DNA from 4 places in the Micromonospora sp. DT231 genome. Region 4 is predicted to be linked to each of the others. Evidence: riboswitches for the same ligand, from Rfam matches in the RefSeq annotation. Region 4 holds a riboswitch; each other region holds the start of a gene.

Region 1 (3,173 bases), on a different contig from region 4:
CCTCGTCGGTGATGACCGGGGAGACCGGATGGACCCGGGGCCCGCCGTCGGCACGGACCGTGGCCAGGTAGCCGAAGCCCGGCCCGTACTGCTGGAGGAGAACGCGGATCCCGTCGGCGAGTCGGGGCTCGTCGGCGGCGAATTCGGACCAGGAAGCCATGCGAGCATTCTATCGAACAAATGTACGAGTAGCGACCTCGACGCGCTGGTCACCGGCACCGAATCCGGTGGGTTTTCGGGCCGCCGCTATGGTGGTCCGATGCTGCTCTCCGACCGCGACCTGGTCTCCGAGATCAAGGCCGGCACGCTGGGCCTGGAGCCGTTCGAGCCCACCCTGGTCCAACCCTCAAGCATCGACGTGCGGCTGGACCGGCTGTTCCGGGTCTTCAACAACCACCTTTACACACACATCGACCCGGCGATGCAGCAGGACGACCTGACGTCGGCGGTCGAGGTGCCCGACGGGGAGCCGTTCGTGCTGCACCCCGGGGAGTTCGTGCTCGCCTCGACGCTCGAGGTCATCTCGCTCGGTGACCAACTCGCCGGCCGGCTGGAGGGCAAGAGTTCACTGGGGCGGCTCGGGCTGCTCACGCACTCCACCGCCGGCTTCATCGACCCCGGCTTCTCCGGGCACGTCACGCTCGAACTCTCGAACGTGGCGAACCTGCCCATCACCCTCTGGCCGGGCATGAAGATCGGGCAGCTCTGCATCTTCCGGCTCTCCTCGCCAGCCGAGCACCCGTACGGCTCGGCGGTCTACGGCTCGCGATACCAGGGGCAGCGGGGGCCGACGCCGAGCCGCGCCTGGCAGCACTGGCGCACCTGGCCCACCCGCTGAACCGCTGACGACGAGGGCCCGCCGCGACGAATCGCGACGGGCCCTTCGATCAGCACGATCGATCAGCCTGGACGGCCGTAGCTGTGGACCTGACCGTCGTCGGCCCTCTTCATCTTGACCGGTTCGCCGGCCTGCGAGGCGTGCACCACCCAGCCGCCACCGACGTACATCCCGACGTGGTGGATGTCGCTGTAGTAGAAGACCAGGTCGCCAGGTCGCAGGTCGGCCTTGCTGACGTTCTTGGTGACGCGGCTCTGGGCTGCGGCGTTGTGCGGCAGTGACACCCCGGCCTTCGCCCAGGCGGCGAGCATGAGTCCGGAGCAGTCGTACGAGTTCGGACCCTCGGCACCCCAGACGTAGGGCTTGCCGATCTGCGCGCAGGCGAACTTGACCGCGGTGCCGGCGGCGCCACCGGGATAGCTGCCGGGGCAGGGCGCGGGGCGCAACGGACCGCCGCCACCGCTGCCGTACACCTTGAGGCGCAGCTTCTGCAGCTTGTCGATCTCCTCGTTGATCTGCTTCTTCTTCGCCGCCAGCTGGGCCTCGGTACGGGTCAGCTGGGCCACCATCTCGTCGAGCGGCGCCTTCTGCCCGGCCAACTCGTCGCGCAGGTCGGCCACCTCGCGGACGTCCTGCTGCTGGTTGTGCGCGAAGCGGTCGAGCAGTTCGAGCTGACCGACCACCTCACTGGGTGACCGGCTGCCCAGCACCGCGTTGACGGTCAGCACGTTCTCACCCTTGTACGCGCGCACGGCCAGGGCACTGACCTTGTCCATCGCGGCGTCGACCTGGCGCTCCAGCGGGGCGATCCGGGCGGCCAGCGCCTGGGCCTGCTTGCGCTTGGCGGCGAGGTCGGTCCGGGTGGCGTTGTGCTGTTCGATGATCGGTTCGAGTTTGTTCCAGTCGGCGTCGATCTGGCGCTCGATCTCGGCGACGGACGGGTCGGCGTGGGCCGCCGTAGCGCTGCCGGTCAGGACGACGGCGACGCCGGCCAGTGCGGCGAGCGCGGTGGTGAAGCGGGACCAGCGTGGGCGCGGCGCAATCGACATCGGGCCGGCTGTTGCCGACCGCTCGGACGACGGCCGCGGGGCATGGAGTGCCACCGGGGTTCCGTACTCCTTCTTCCTGACCGCCTACCGGGTTAGCTGACGGGTTCGGGCGGGAAGTCGGCGCCCTACCGCAGTGGCTGCGGATTCACCCCGGGGGACATGGGTCCCCGGTTCGTTCGGAAACGACTCGGCGGTGTCGGTCCGTTACCGCCCGGGCTGGACGGAGCTGCTATCGGGCCGACGAATGACCAGAGTAGAGACGCTTGTTACCGCTCCGCAACCCGTGCGGCCGTGACACTCCGTACCGATCGGAGAGGATCACCGACCCGTACGTGAAGATTTATTTCCTGGCAGGTCGACACATGGAAAGGTATTGACGCGGACTCCCGGCCGGCGCGAGGGTGGCGTCATCCACACCCGCGAAATCTAGGGGGTTCGATGCACCATCCAACCCTGCTGCCCGGCCGGCGTGCGCTGCTCGCCGTCGCCGTGCTCGCCGCCGCGACCGCGGTCGGAGCACCCGCCCACGCCGCCGCACCCACCGTCGACCGCCAGCAGCGGTACGCCGCCGCGGCCGCCGAGTACGGCGTACCGACCGACGTGCTGCTCGGCGTCTCCTACCTGGAGTCCCGCTGGGACAGCAACGCCGGCACACCCAGCACCAGCGGCGGCTACGGCCCCATGCACCTGACCGACGCCCGACACGTGACCGCTCTGCCCGTGCGTGGTCACCACGACACCGGCGCCGAGGACCCGCGCGGCGACGACTCCCGTACCGCGCTGGCACCCGTACCCCGGACGGCCCAGGACCCGGCGCCACCCGCCGCCGCGTCGCAGACCGTGGATGCCGCCGCCGCGCTGACCGGCGCGACTCCCGACGCGCTGCGCACCGACGCCGACGTCAACATCCGGGGCGGGGCCGCACTCCTGGCCTCGTACCAGCGGGAGTTGGGCGCCCCGGTCGGTGCCGGCACCGACCCGGCCACCTGGTACGGCGCGGTGGCCCGCTACGCCGGCGCGGACAGCGCGGACGCCGCGGCGGCCTTCGCCGACGAGGTCTTCACCACCATCGGCGCCGGCGCGTCGCGGGTGACCGACGTCGGCGAGCGGATCACGCTGCCGGCCCGCGCGATCCGCCCGCAGCGCTCCTGGCTGGACCGGCTGGGTCTGCGCCGGCTCGACCGCCCGGACGGCCTGGAATGCCCCCGCACCATCTCCTGCGAGTGGATCCCGGCGCCCTACGCGGCGTTCGGCGACGGTGACTACGGCAACCACGACCTGTCCGA
Region 2 (3,173 bases), on a different contig from region 4:
CGGCCGCCGGACTCCTGGCCGAGGTGGAGGGCACGGTCGGCGTGATCACGCCGGTCCCCCGCCGCGACGAGGTCGCCGGCTGGCTCGACGCGCTCGGCGCGCCGCGCCTCCAGGTGGTGACCAGCCTGGAGGCCAAGGGCATGGAGTACGACGGTGTCGTGCTTGTCGCCCCGAGCGAGATCCGGGCGGATCCGGGTGCCGGGGTACGCACTCTCTACGTGGCGCTCTCCCGGGCCACGCAACGACTCACCACGATCGATCCGACCGGCTGATCCGGGGCATCGCCCGCGGACCAGCGGCCTACGCCACACTTGCATACATAGCGATGTGAGCATACATTTGACCCGGCCCCAACCGGCGGCGGAAGGTGGATCTCGTGGGCGCAGGTCATGACCACCACCATGGGTCGGTCGCCAATGCCGCACACCAGCACAGGGGCCGGCTCTGGGCGGCGTTCGGGCTGCTCGCCACCCTGATGGTGGTCGAGGCGGTGGCCGCCCTGCGCACCGGCTCACTCGCCCTGCTCTCCGACGCCGGGCACATGTTCACCGACGTGCTCGGCATCGGGATGGCGCTCGCCGCGATCACCGCGACCCGGCGGGCCACCACCGACCCGCAGCGCACCTTCGGGCTCTACCGACTCGAGGTGCTCGCCGCGCTCGCCAACGCCGTCCTGCTCTCCGGCGTCGCGATCTACGTGGTGATCGAGGCGATCCGCCGCTTCGGCGACCCGCACCAGGTCATCGCCGGCCCGATGCTCGCGGTGGCCGTGCTCGGCCTACTCGCGAACGTCGCCGCCTTCGCCCTGCTCCGCGCCGGAGCCCGGGAGAGCATCAACCTGCAGGGGGCCTACCTGGAGGTGCTCGGCGACCTGCTCGGCTCACTCGGCGTGATCGGCGCGGCGCTGCTCATCACTGTCACCGACTGGTGGTGGGCCGACCCACTCGTCGCGGTCGCCATCGGCGCGTTCATCCTGCCGCGCACCTGGCGGCTGGCCCGCGCCGCCGTCCGGATCCTTGTGCAGGCCGCCCCGGAACACCTCCAGGTGACCGCCGTGCACGACCGGTTGGCCGCGGTCCCCGGGGTGGTCGAGGTGCACGACCTGCACGTCTGGACGCTCACCTCGGGCATGGAGGTGGCCTCGGCGCACCTGACCATGGCACCCGGCGCCGAGGTCGGCACGGTGCTCACCGCGGCGCGTACCGCCCTGCACGACGACTTCCGGATCGAGCACGCGACGTTGCAGATCGAGCCCGGCGCCGCCCCCGGCGCCTGCGGCTCGATCGAGTGGTGACAGCATTCTCGTGACGACGCACGCACCGTCTGTCACATCGGCTGCAGCAGCCCCACCGGCACCGGTAGGCTCGGTCCCGGCCTCCACCAGGCGGCGCCCTCCAGGCGCCGGTGGCGGTCGCCGCCTAATCGCCCAACCGGGCGAACCGGGGAACCACGTTCCTGGGGTGCATCCGCGTCAGCGGTAGGGATCTTCCGTCCCGAACCCGTCAGCTAACCCGGTCGGCGGCTGACGGAAGGACATGCGCAGTGGCACCAGCACGACCACCCGCCGCCCGACTGGCGGCCCTGATCGTCGCGATGATCGCCCTCGGCGTCGCGCTCCCGGCCGGCACCGCCTCGGCCGCTCCCCCGACCGGCCTGCGGGCCGCCGCCGCACCCGACTCCGACGAGGAGGGCGGCACCCCCTCGCTACGCGCCCAACTCGAGGCCGCCAGCAAGGGCTACCTGGACGCGAAACGCGCTCTGGACACCTCCGTCAAACGGCAGCAGCAGCTCGCCACGCAGCTGAAGGAGATCGAGGTCGAGCTTGCCCAGCGCGACGGCAAGGTCGGCCAGATCGCCGGCGTGGCGTACCGCACCGGACGGCTCGGCGTGGTGTCGGCCCTGCTCAACAGCAGCAGCCCGGAGGGCTTCATGGACCGGGCCGCCGCGCTGGACGCGGTGGCCGCCAACGAGGACCGGGTGCTGCGCGACCTGCTCGCCACCAAGGACCAGGCCAGTCGCACCCGGGCCGCCCTGAACGGCGAGATCGTCGAACAACGCAAGCAGGTCACGGTGATGGCCAAGCGCAAGGACCAGGCCGAACGGGCCCTGACCGTGGCCAACACCCCCAAGCCGAAGACCACCGCCGACACCGGCTCCAACCGGGGCACCTCCAGCGCCAACGCGAAGGCGGCGCCGCGCAACTCCGACGGCTCGTGGCCATCCGAGTCGTGCAGCGTCAACGACCCCACGCCCGCCAGCGGCTGCATCACCCCGCGCACCCTGCACGCGCTCAACCAGGCCAAGGCCGCGGGCTTCACCAGGTACGTCTCCTGTCACCGCCCCAGCGGCTCCGGTGAACACCCCAAGGGCCGGGCCTGCGACTTCGCCGCGCAGGCGAGCGGCTTCGGCGGCAACGCCACCGGCGGCGACAAGACGTACGGCAACAACCTGGCCGCGTACTTCATCCGCAACGCCGACCAGCTCGCCGTGCTGTACGTGATCTGGTACCGGCAGATCTGGCTGCCCAGCAGCGGGTGGAAGTCGTACAGCGGCGCGGGTGGCACCCCCTCCACCGACCACACCAACCACGTGCACCTGTCGGTCTACTGACCCACCCGACGGGTGGCCCGGCCCGAGCCGGGGTTGATCCACGCGCGATCGCCGACTCCGGGGTATCCGGACCACGGGTTACCCCGGAGTCGGCGATGTCGTGTTGATCGTGGCGTCGGGTGACGTCGTCGCCCGGGTGGGCTGTCGCCGGGCGGGCTGTCGCCAGGCGGGCTGTCGCCAGGCGGGCTGTCGCCAGGCGGGCTACGTCGCCGGGCGGGCGGTTGCCGGGCGGCCTGCCGCAGGCGGGCTACGTTGCCGGGCGTACCGCTGATGTCGTCGGCGGTCGGACGACCCGGCGCGGCTCGGCGGGCAGCATCGCGGTATGCGTCGGATTTCTCCCACCGCCCGCAAGGGGCTCCTCACCCTGCACCTGGTCACCTCGCTCGGCTGGCTCGGCGCCGACCTGGTGCTCCTCACCCTCGGCATCGCCGTGCAGCGTGGCGCCGACCCGGCGGTGGTCTACCCGGTCACGGCGTTGGTCGGCACGGTGCTGTTCGCGCCGCTGAGCGTTGTGGTCTGGCTGATCGGGCTCGCCAGCGCGCTGCTCACCCCGTGGGGCCTGT
Region 3 (3,173 bases), on a different contig from region 4:
CCCGGGTGCGACGGATCCTCGTCATGACCGTGGTGCCCCTCTTCGTCGCCACAGTGGTCGCCGCGGCGCTGCTCTGGCCGCGCGGAGGAGCACCGCGGACCGACGGCGGAGCGGACGTGCCGCGCTACGCCGGCACGGTGACAAGGGTGGTGACCGAACCGTGCCCGCCGCTGCCGTCGAGCCCGGAGGGCACACCCAGGGTCGGCAACGGGCCGTGCGGCACCGTCGACGTCCGGGTGGACGACGGACCGGCCGCCGGCCAACAGGTGAGCACACCGGTGCCCGACGGCCCGGGCGCGCCACGGGTCGACGTCGGCGACGAGGTCGTCCTTGTCGAGTTGACCGACCCGACCGATCCCACGCTCAGTAACTGGAACATCGCCGAGCACCAGCGCGGCACCCCACTTGTGTGGTTGGCGGTGGTCTTCGCCGCCGCGATCGTCGCGTTCGGCCGGTGGCGGGGGCTGGCCGCGCTCGCCGGGTTGGCGGCCAGCTTCGCCATCCTGCTCACCTTCGTGCTGCCGGGCATCGGCGCCGGCCGGTCACCTCTCCTGGTGGCGGTGGTCGGCGCCGCCCTGATCATGTTCGTGGTGCTCTATCTGACCCACGGCGTCACCGCGCAGACCTCGGTCGCGGTGCTCGGCACCCTGGGCAGCCTGGTGCTGACCGGCGCGCTCGCCACCATCGCCACCGGGGCAACGCACCTCACCGGCTTCGGCAGCGAGGACGCGACGACTCTGTCGATGTTCCAGGGTGACGTGGACCTGCACGGCCTGCTGCTCGCCGGGATCATCATCGGGTCGCTCGGGGTGCTCGACGACGTGACGGTCACCCAGGCGGCCACCGTCACCGAGCTGGCGAACGCCAATCCCGGGCTGACCCGCAGGCAGCTCTACCGTGCGGCGACACGTGTCGGCCGGGCGCACATCGCCTCCACCGTCAACACGATCGTGCTGGCGTACGCGGGCGCGTCGCTGCCCCTGCTGCTCCTGCTCACCGCCGACGCGCGGCCGATCGGGCAGCTCCTCACCAGCGAGTTCCTCGCGCAGGAGATCGTCCGCAGCGCGGTCGCGACACTCGGGCTGATCGCCGCCGTGCCGCTGACCACCGGACTGGCCGCGATCGTGACCGCGGCCGGGCGCGCCGACACCACGCCGCCCGTCGATGCCACCCGGTCGCGCCCCCGGGCGGACGACCGGGCGGAGGCGCTGGCCGCCCTCAACGCGCCGCGATCGCGGCAACCCGACGAGCCGGACCAGACGCGGACCCGGCGCCCATCCACCGCCACCGACGGGTGGCCGGAGTCGAACAGGAGCACGGATACGGCATGGTGACACTCCTCAGCGTGACCAGATCGGGTCCCCCACCTGAGAACCGCGTCACTGGTTACCCACCGCTATGGCGAAATGACACTTTTGGTCGGCATCCAGGCGTAGCTCACCCAGTCGACTCTCGGGTAACCTCGCTGCCGGTTACCGATGAAGGCGCGAAGCGGCGCCTGCGGTGCCACCGCCCAATCGCCAACCGGCGAGCCGGGGACCCAGGTGTGTGGGGTGAATCCGCGTCAGCGGTAGGGGCCACTTCCGCCCCGAACCCGTCAGCTAACCCGGTCGGCGGTCGACGGAAGGGAACATTGTGACGGCACCCCTACGCCGCTGGATGACACCCGTGGTGGCCGTGATCGCCGCACTGACCGTGCTCGCCGGGCCCCTCCCGGCCCACGCCGCCCCGACGACCCCCACGCCGTCCGGGCACGAGGAGGACGGCGAGCCCCAGCTGCTCAACGACGTCATCGAGCAGGCCAACCGCGACTACTCCGCCGCCAAGTCCAGACTGGACAAGTCCAAGAAGCGGCAGCTCGAGTTGGCGCTTGAGGTGGACCGGGCCAAGGCCGACCTGGACGCGCTGGCGCCACAGGTCGGGGAGATCGCCGCCCAGTCGTACCGGACCGGTCGGATCGGCGCGCTGGCGATGCTGCTCGAAAGCGACGCTCCGGACACGTTCGTCCAACGTGCCGCGATGCTCGACGAGATCAACATGGTGAACGAGAACAAGCTCGCCGAGGTCAACGCGGTGAAGTCCCGCGCCGAGCAGGCCAAGCTGCTCCTCGACACCGAGGTCCGCGAGCAACAGAAGCAGACCGCCGTGATGGCCAAGCGGAAGACCGAGGCCGACAAGGCGCTCTCCCTGGTCGGCGGCAAGGGCTTCACCGGCGGCCTGGTGGACGCCACCTCGAAGGTCGCCAAGATCGGGCCGGGCCGCACCGCCGACGGTGACTGGAAGGCACAGTCCTGCAGCGAGAACGACCCGACCACGTCCGGCTGCATCACGCCACGCACGCTGCACGCGTACAAGGAGGTCAAGGCGGCCGGCTTCAACCGGTTCGTCGGCTGCTACCGCTCCGGCGGGCCGTGGGAGCACCCGAAGGGCCGCGCCTGCGACTGGTCGCTGCAGAAGAGCGGCTTCGCCCCGTGGCACAACAACGACACCCGGATGTACGGCAACAACGTCGCCGCCTTCCTCATCCGTAACGCCGACCGGCTCGGCATCTACTACGTGATCTGGAACCGGCAGATCTGGTTCCCGGCGAGCGGCTGGAAGTCGTACAGCGGGCCGTCGAACCACACCGACCACGTGCACATGTCGCTGCTCTGACCCACCGGATCCTTCGTCGAGGGCCGCTCCGCACCACGCGGGGCGGCCCTCGACGTGTCAGCCCCTAGGCGGCCGTGGCCGGGTCGGCCGACCCGGTCGGCACGTCGAGCGACGCGAAGCCGGCCGGGACGGCCGCCACCGGGCGTACGACTCCGGCGGCGAGGCGGTACGACACGCCCACCACCGCGCACCGCCCCTGCGCCACCTCGTCGGCCAGCACGGGCGACTGCCGGAGCAGCGTCTCGACGGTCTGCGCGATGTGGATGTCGACGATGCCGTCGATGTCGTGCACACCCTCGGCCTCGGCCCTGCGCAGACTGGGCAGCACGGCATCGACCACCGCGCCCAGGTGCCCGGGAGGTTGGGTGCCCGTCGCGGAGGACTCCCGCGCCGCCTGCACCGCCCCGCACGAGTCGTGGCCGAGCACCACCACGAGCGGGGTGCCGAGGACCGTCACCGCGTACTCCACGCTGCCGAGCACCTCCGGACCGGCGGTGTGCCCGGCCGTGCGGACCACG
Region 4 (3,173 bases):
CGCCATCTGGTCGGCCCTGTTCCTCCTGGCGCTGGGCGTGCTCGCCGTGCTGGTCGCCAGGCCCGAACGGGACCGGCCCATCGGTGACCCGTCGCCGGCCGTACCGACCGCCCGCGAGGTGGCCGCGGCCGAGGTCGTCGACAGGCGCCGGTACGCCGAGGAGGTGGCTGTCGCCGCGGCCGGCGCGGCCAGGACGGCCCAGCGGCGGCGCGATGCCTGGCTGATCAGTCAGGAGCAGGCGGAACGGGCCTGGGCGCGGTACGACGAGGCGGACGCCGCCGCGCGCCGCTTCGCGGGATCCGGGGCGCTGCCCACCCCGGGCACCCCCCGCACCCCGGCCGAGTACGCCGCCCGGGAGCGCTACCTGCACCGTGCGGCGACGGCGGCGTACTGGCGGGGCGACCTGAGCATGGCGCAGCTCAGCGACGTGTTCGGGCGGCGGCACGGCTGGGATCCCCGGCGGCACCCGGTCGAGCAGGAAGCGCTGCTCAGCCGGGCGATCCGGGACGCGCGACGGGCCGACCACCAGGCCGCCGCCGACGCGGAGCGGGCCGCCTGGCGGGCCGCGGAACTGGCCGCCGAGTCGGCGCGCGCCCTTGTCCAGGAGGCGGCTTTGGCAGCGGCCCGGCTGCGGCCCAGCCGGGCACCGGCCCGCCGGCTGGTGCCCGGGGCTGCCCGCCCCGCCGTCGTGACACGCTGGCGTCCCGCCCGTGCGGGTTGAGCTCGATCCGTTATGTGAGCCCGCTCACCGCATTCCGAAATCGGGCGTCCGGCACGATCGGCTCGATTGTTCCCGGGATTGTGGCCGCACTTTTGGCGACCTGTCCGGTTGTCGCCCGTAGGCGTCACCGTAACCGCTTGTCCCATCGAGTCACGTCATCGGCCAGACGCGGAGAAATTGCTGCGCCGATCCGGGTTTACGCAGGTGAACCTGGCTTGGCAGGGTGTGAACGGGCCAGTAGTGTCGTCCCGTCCGGTGCGGTAACCGATCGCAAGAGGCGACGCCGCGCCGACCCGCTTAATCGTGATGAACGAACCGGGGACCCATCAGTAAGTCCGGGGTGAATCCGCGAGCCACGGCCCGCGGTAGGGCGATCTTCCCGCCCGAATCCGTCAGCTAACCCGGTAGGCGGTCTCGGAAGGAGTTCCATCCTCGTGCAGCATCTCTCCACCCCTCGGCTGTTCCCTCGCCTCCACGGCGCAGCGGTGCCCCCGCTCATCGGTCACGTGACGGTGAGCTGACCCCCGGGTCATCGCCCAACCGCCCGGCCACGCCGGGTGTTCCCCTGAGCGGTTCACCATCCGCGGACCATCGTCCGCGCGCTGGCCCCTGCCCGGATACCGGCCCGGCCCCGGTGTGCCGCTCTCCCCCCCGATCCGTGGAGGACCCCGTGAAGCACACCATGCAGCGTCAGCTCCGCCGCATCGCCACCCAGCGCCCGTACCAGATCGCCGCCGCCTCCGCCGCGGCCCTCGTGATCGCCACCACCACCGGCACCCTGCTCGCCACCACCGACGACGCGCCGGCCGGCCAGCGCACCGCGACCACTGTCGCCGAGATGCGCAGCGACGTCGCCGCCTCCCGTGGCGAGGTGCGAGACGCCTCCCCGTCGGCCAGCGCCGCGCCGACGAGCGCCGCCCCGGCCACCAGCGCCGCCGCGCCCGCCGCCAAGGCGAGCAGCAACCCGGACCTGACCCGCAAGCCGGAGCGGCCGAAGCCGCCGGCGACAAAGGTGCTCGACTACGAGTACGAGGCGCAGAACACCTACTACAACTGCGGCCCGGCGGCCACCCGCAACGCGCTCAGCGCCACCGGGATCGACCGTACCCAGGAGGAACTCGGCGCCGAACTGGGCACCACCGAGATGGGCACCAACTCGGCCGAGGACACCACGCGGGTGCTCAACGCCGAGGTGAAGGGCTCCCCGTACCGGACCCGGATGTTCGCCGGCGCGCCCAGCCCGGCCCAGATGGACCGCCTCCAGGCCGACGTCGTCAAGGCCATCACCGACGGCCGGGGCGTGGTCGCCAACGTCGTCGGGGACGCCACCGACACCGACGGCAGCTGGCACTCCTACGGCGGGGGGCACTACGTCGCCGTCGTGGGTTACAAGGACAACGGCCGCACGGTACGCATCGCCGACTCGGCGAACCCGTCCGACCCGTCGTACTGGATCACCACGATCGACCTGGCCAACTGGATCGCCAGCCGGGGCTACTCCGCCTGACCCAGGCACGCTGACCGCCACGGGCGCCGTCCCTCACGAGGGGCCGGCGCCCGTGGCGTCTCTCCCGCCGGTCCGGGGTACGCCCCCGTCGACGACTCTCGTCCGGGACCGTGAACCGTGGGAGACTGCGGCCGTGGTGGATGAATCGGGTGGTCACACCGGTCGACGGCCGGTCCTGCTGCTGTTGCACGGCATGGGGGCGACCGGTGACGTGTGGTTGCCGTGGGCGCCGCACCTGGAACGACACTGGCCCGGCCGGTGGCTGGCACCGGACCTCGCCGGCCACGGCTGGACGCCGCCGCTGCCGTCGTACTCCTTCGCCGGTTTCGCCCGGCGGATCGCGCCGGCCCTCGCCCTCGACGATCGTCTCGTCGTGCTCGGGCACTCGCTGGGTGGTGTGGTCGGCCTCGCGTTGGCCGCGCGCGACGCCGGGATGCCCGTGGACGCGGTGGTCGGGTTGGGGATCAAGGCGCTCTGGTCACCCGCCGAGCTGGACCGCGCCGCCGAGTTGGCCGCCCGCCCGGTGAGCTGGTTCGCCAGCCGCACCGAGGCGGCCCGCCGCTACCTGCGTGTCTCCGGGCTGGCCGGCCTGCTCCCGCCGGACCACCCGGTGGTGGACGCTGGCCTCCGTCAGGTCGACGGCCGGTGGCGTCTCGCCATGGATCCGAACGCCTTCGCCGTCGGCGAGCCCGACCTGAGCGCGCTGCTGGCGGCGATCGACGTGCCGGTGCTGCTGGCGCGCGGCGAGCACGATCCGATGGTCACCGACGCGCAGCTCAAGGAGTACGGCGTACCGGTCGCCACACTGCCCGGTCTCGGCCACAACGCGCACGTGGAGGATCCGGCGGCCGTCCTGGCGCTGCTGGACGCGTACCGCTGAGCTTCGTCGGGGTGATAAACCCGTAGTGCCGCCCCACCCCGACGCCTACCATTCCGCGGTGATGT

The links. Region 4 has a riboswitch for cyclic di-AMP ahead of ACPXBU_RS09575 (C39 family peptidase). Riboswitches for the same ligand answer to the same signal wherever they lie in the genome.
Region 1: another riboswitch for cyclic di-AMP. It lies ahead of ACPXBU_RS06230 (NlpC/P60 family protein); the one in region 4 lies ahead of ACPXBU_RS09575 (C39 family peptidase).
Region 2: another riboswitch for cyclic di-AMP. It lies ahead of ACPXBU_RS31140 (coiled-coil domain-containing protein); the one in region 4 lies ahead of ACPXBU_RS09575 (C39 family peptidase).
Region 3: another riboswitch for cyclic di-AMP. It lies ahead of ACPXBU_RS33685 (coiled-coil domain-containing protein); the one in region 4 lies ahead of ACPXBU_RS09575 (C39 family peptidase).

The regions. Positions count from the first base shown of each region.
Region 1 is NZ_JBNCNO010000002.1:308,371-311,543, reverse strand. Features, by position in the region: gene ACPXBU_RS06240 (pyridoxamine 5'-phosphate oxidase family protein) at 1-160, opposite strand, end outside; gene dcd (dCTP deaminase) at 260-838, shown strand; gene ACPXBU_RS06230 (NlpC/P60 family protein) at 901-1,887, opposite strand; cyclic di-AMP (ydaO/yuaA leader) riboswitch at 1,955-2,090, opposite strand; gene ACPXBU_RS06225 (N-acetylmuramoyl-L-alanine amidase) at 2,326-3,173, shown strand, end outside.
Region 2 is NZ_JBNCNO010000017.1:80,783-83,955, reverse strand. Features, by position in the region: gene ACPXBU_RS31150 (HelD family protein) at 1-272, shown strand, start outside; gene ACPXBU_RS31145 (cation diffusion facilitator family transporter) at 377-1,294, shown strand; cyclic di-AMP (ydaO/yuaA leader) riboswitch at 1,406-1,537, shown strand; gene ACPXBU_RS31140 (coiled-coil domain-containing protein) at 1,543-2,610, shown strand; gene ACPXBU_RS31135 (hypothetical protein) at 2,933-3,173, shown strand, end outside.
Region 3 is NZ_JBNCNO010000021.1:49,300-52,472, reverse strand. Features, by position in the region: gene ACPXBU_RS33690 (YibE/F family protein) at 1-1,334, shown strand, start outside; cyclic di-AMP (ydaO/yuaA leader) riboswitch at 1,501-1,631, shown strand; gene ACPXBU_RS33685 (coiled-coil domain-containing protein) at 1,636-2,655, shown strand; gene ACPXBU_RS33680 (carbonic anhydrase) at 2,720-3,173, opposite strand, start outside.
Region 4 is NZ_JBNCNO010000003.1:303,819-306,991, forward strand. Features, by position in the region: gene ACPXBU_RS09570 (hypothetical protein) at 1-721, shown strand, start outside; cyclic di-AMP (ydaO/yuaA leader) riboswitch at 1,006-1,147, shown strand; gene ACPXBU_RS09575 (C39 family peptidase) at 1,380-2,228, shown strand; gene ACPXBU_RS09580 (alpha/beta fold hydrolase) at 2,362-3,108, shown strand; gene ACPXBU_RS09585 (hypothetical protein) at 3,167-3,173, shown strand, end outside.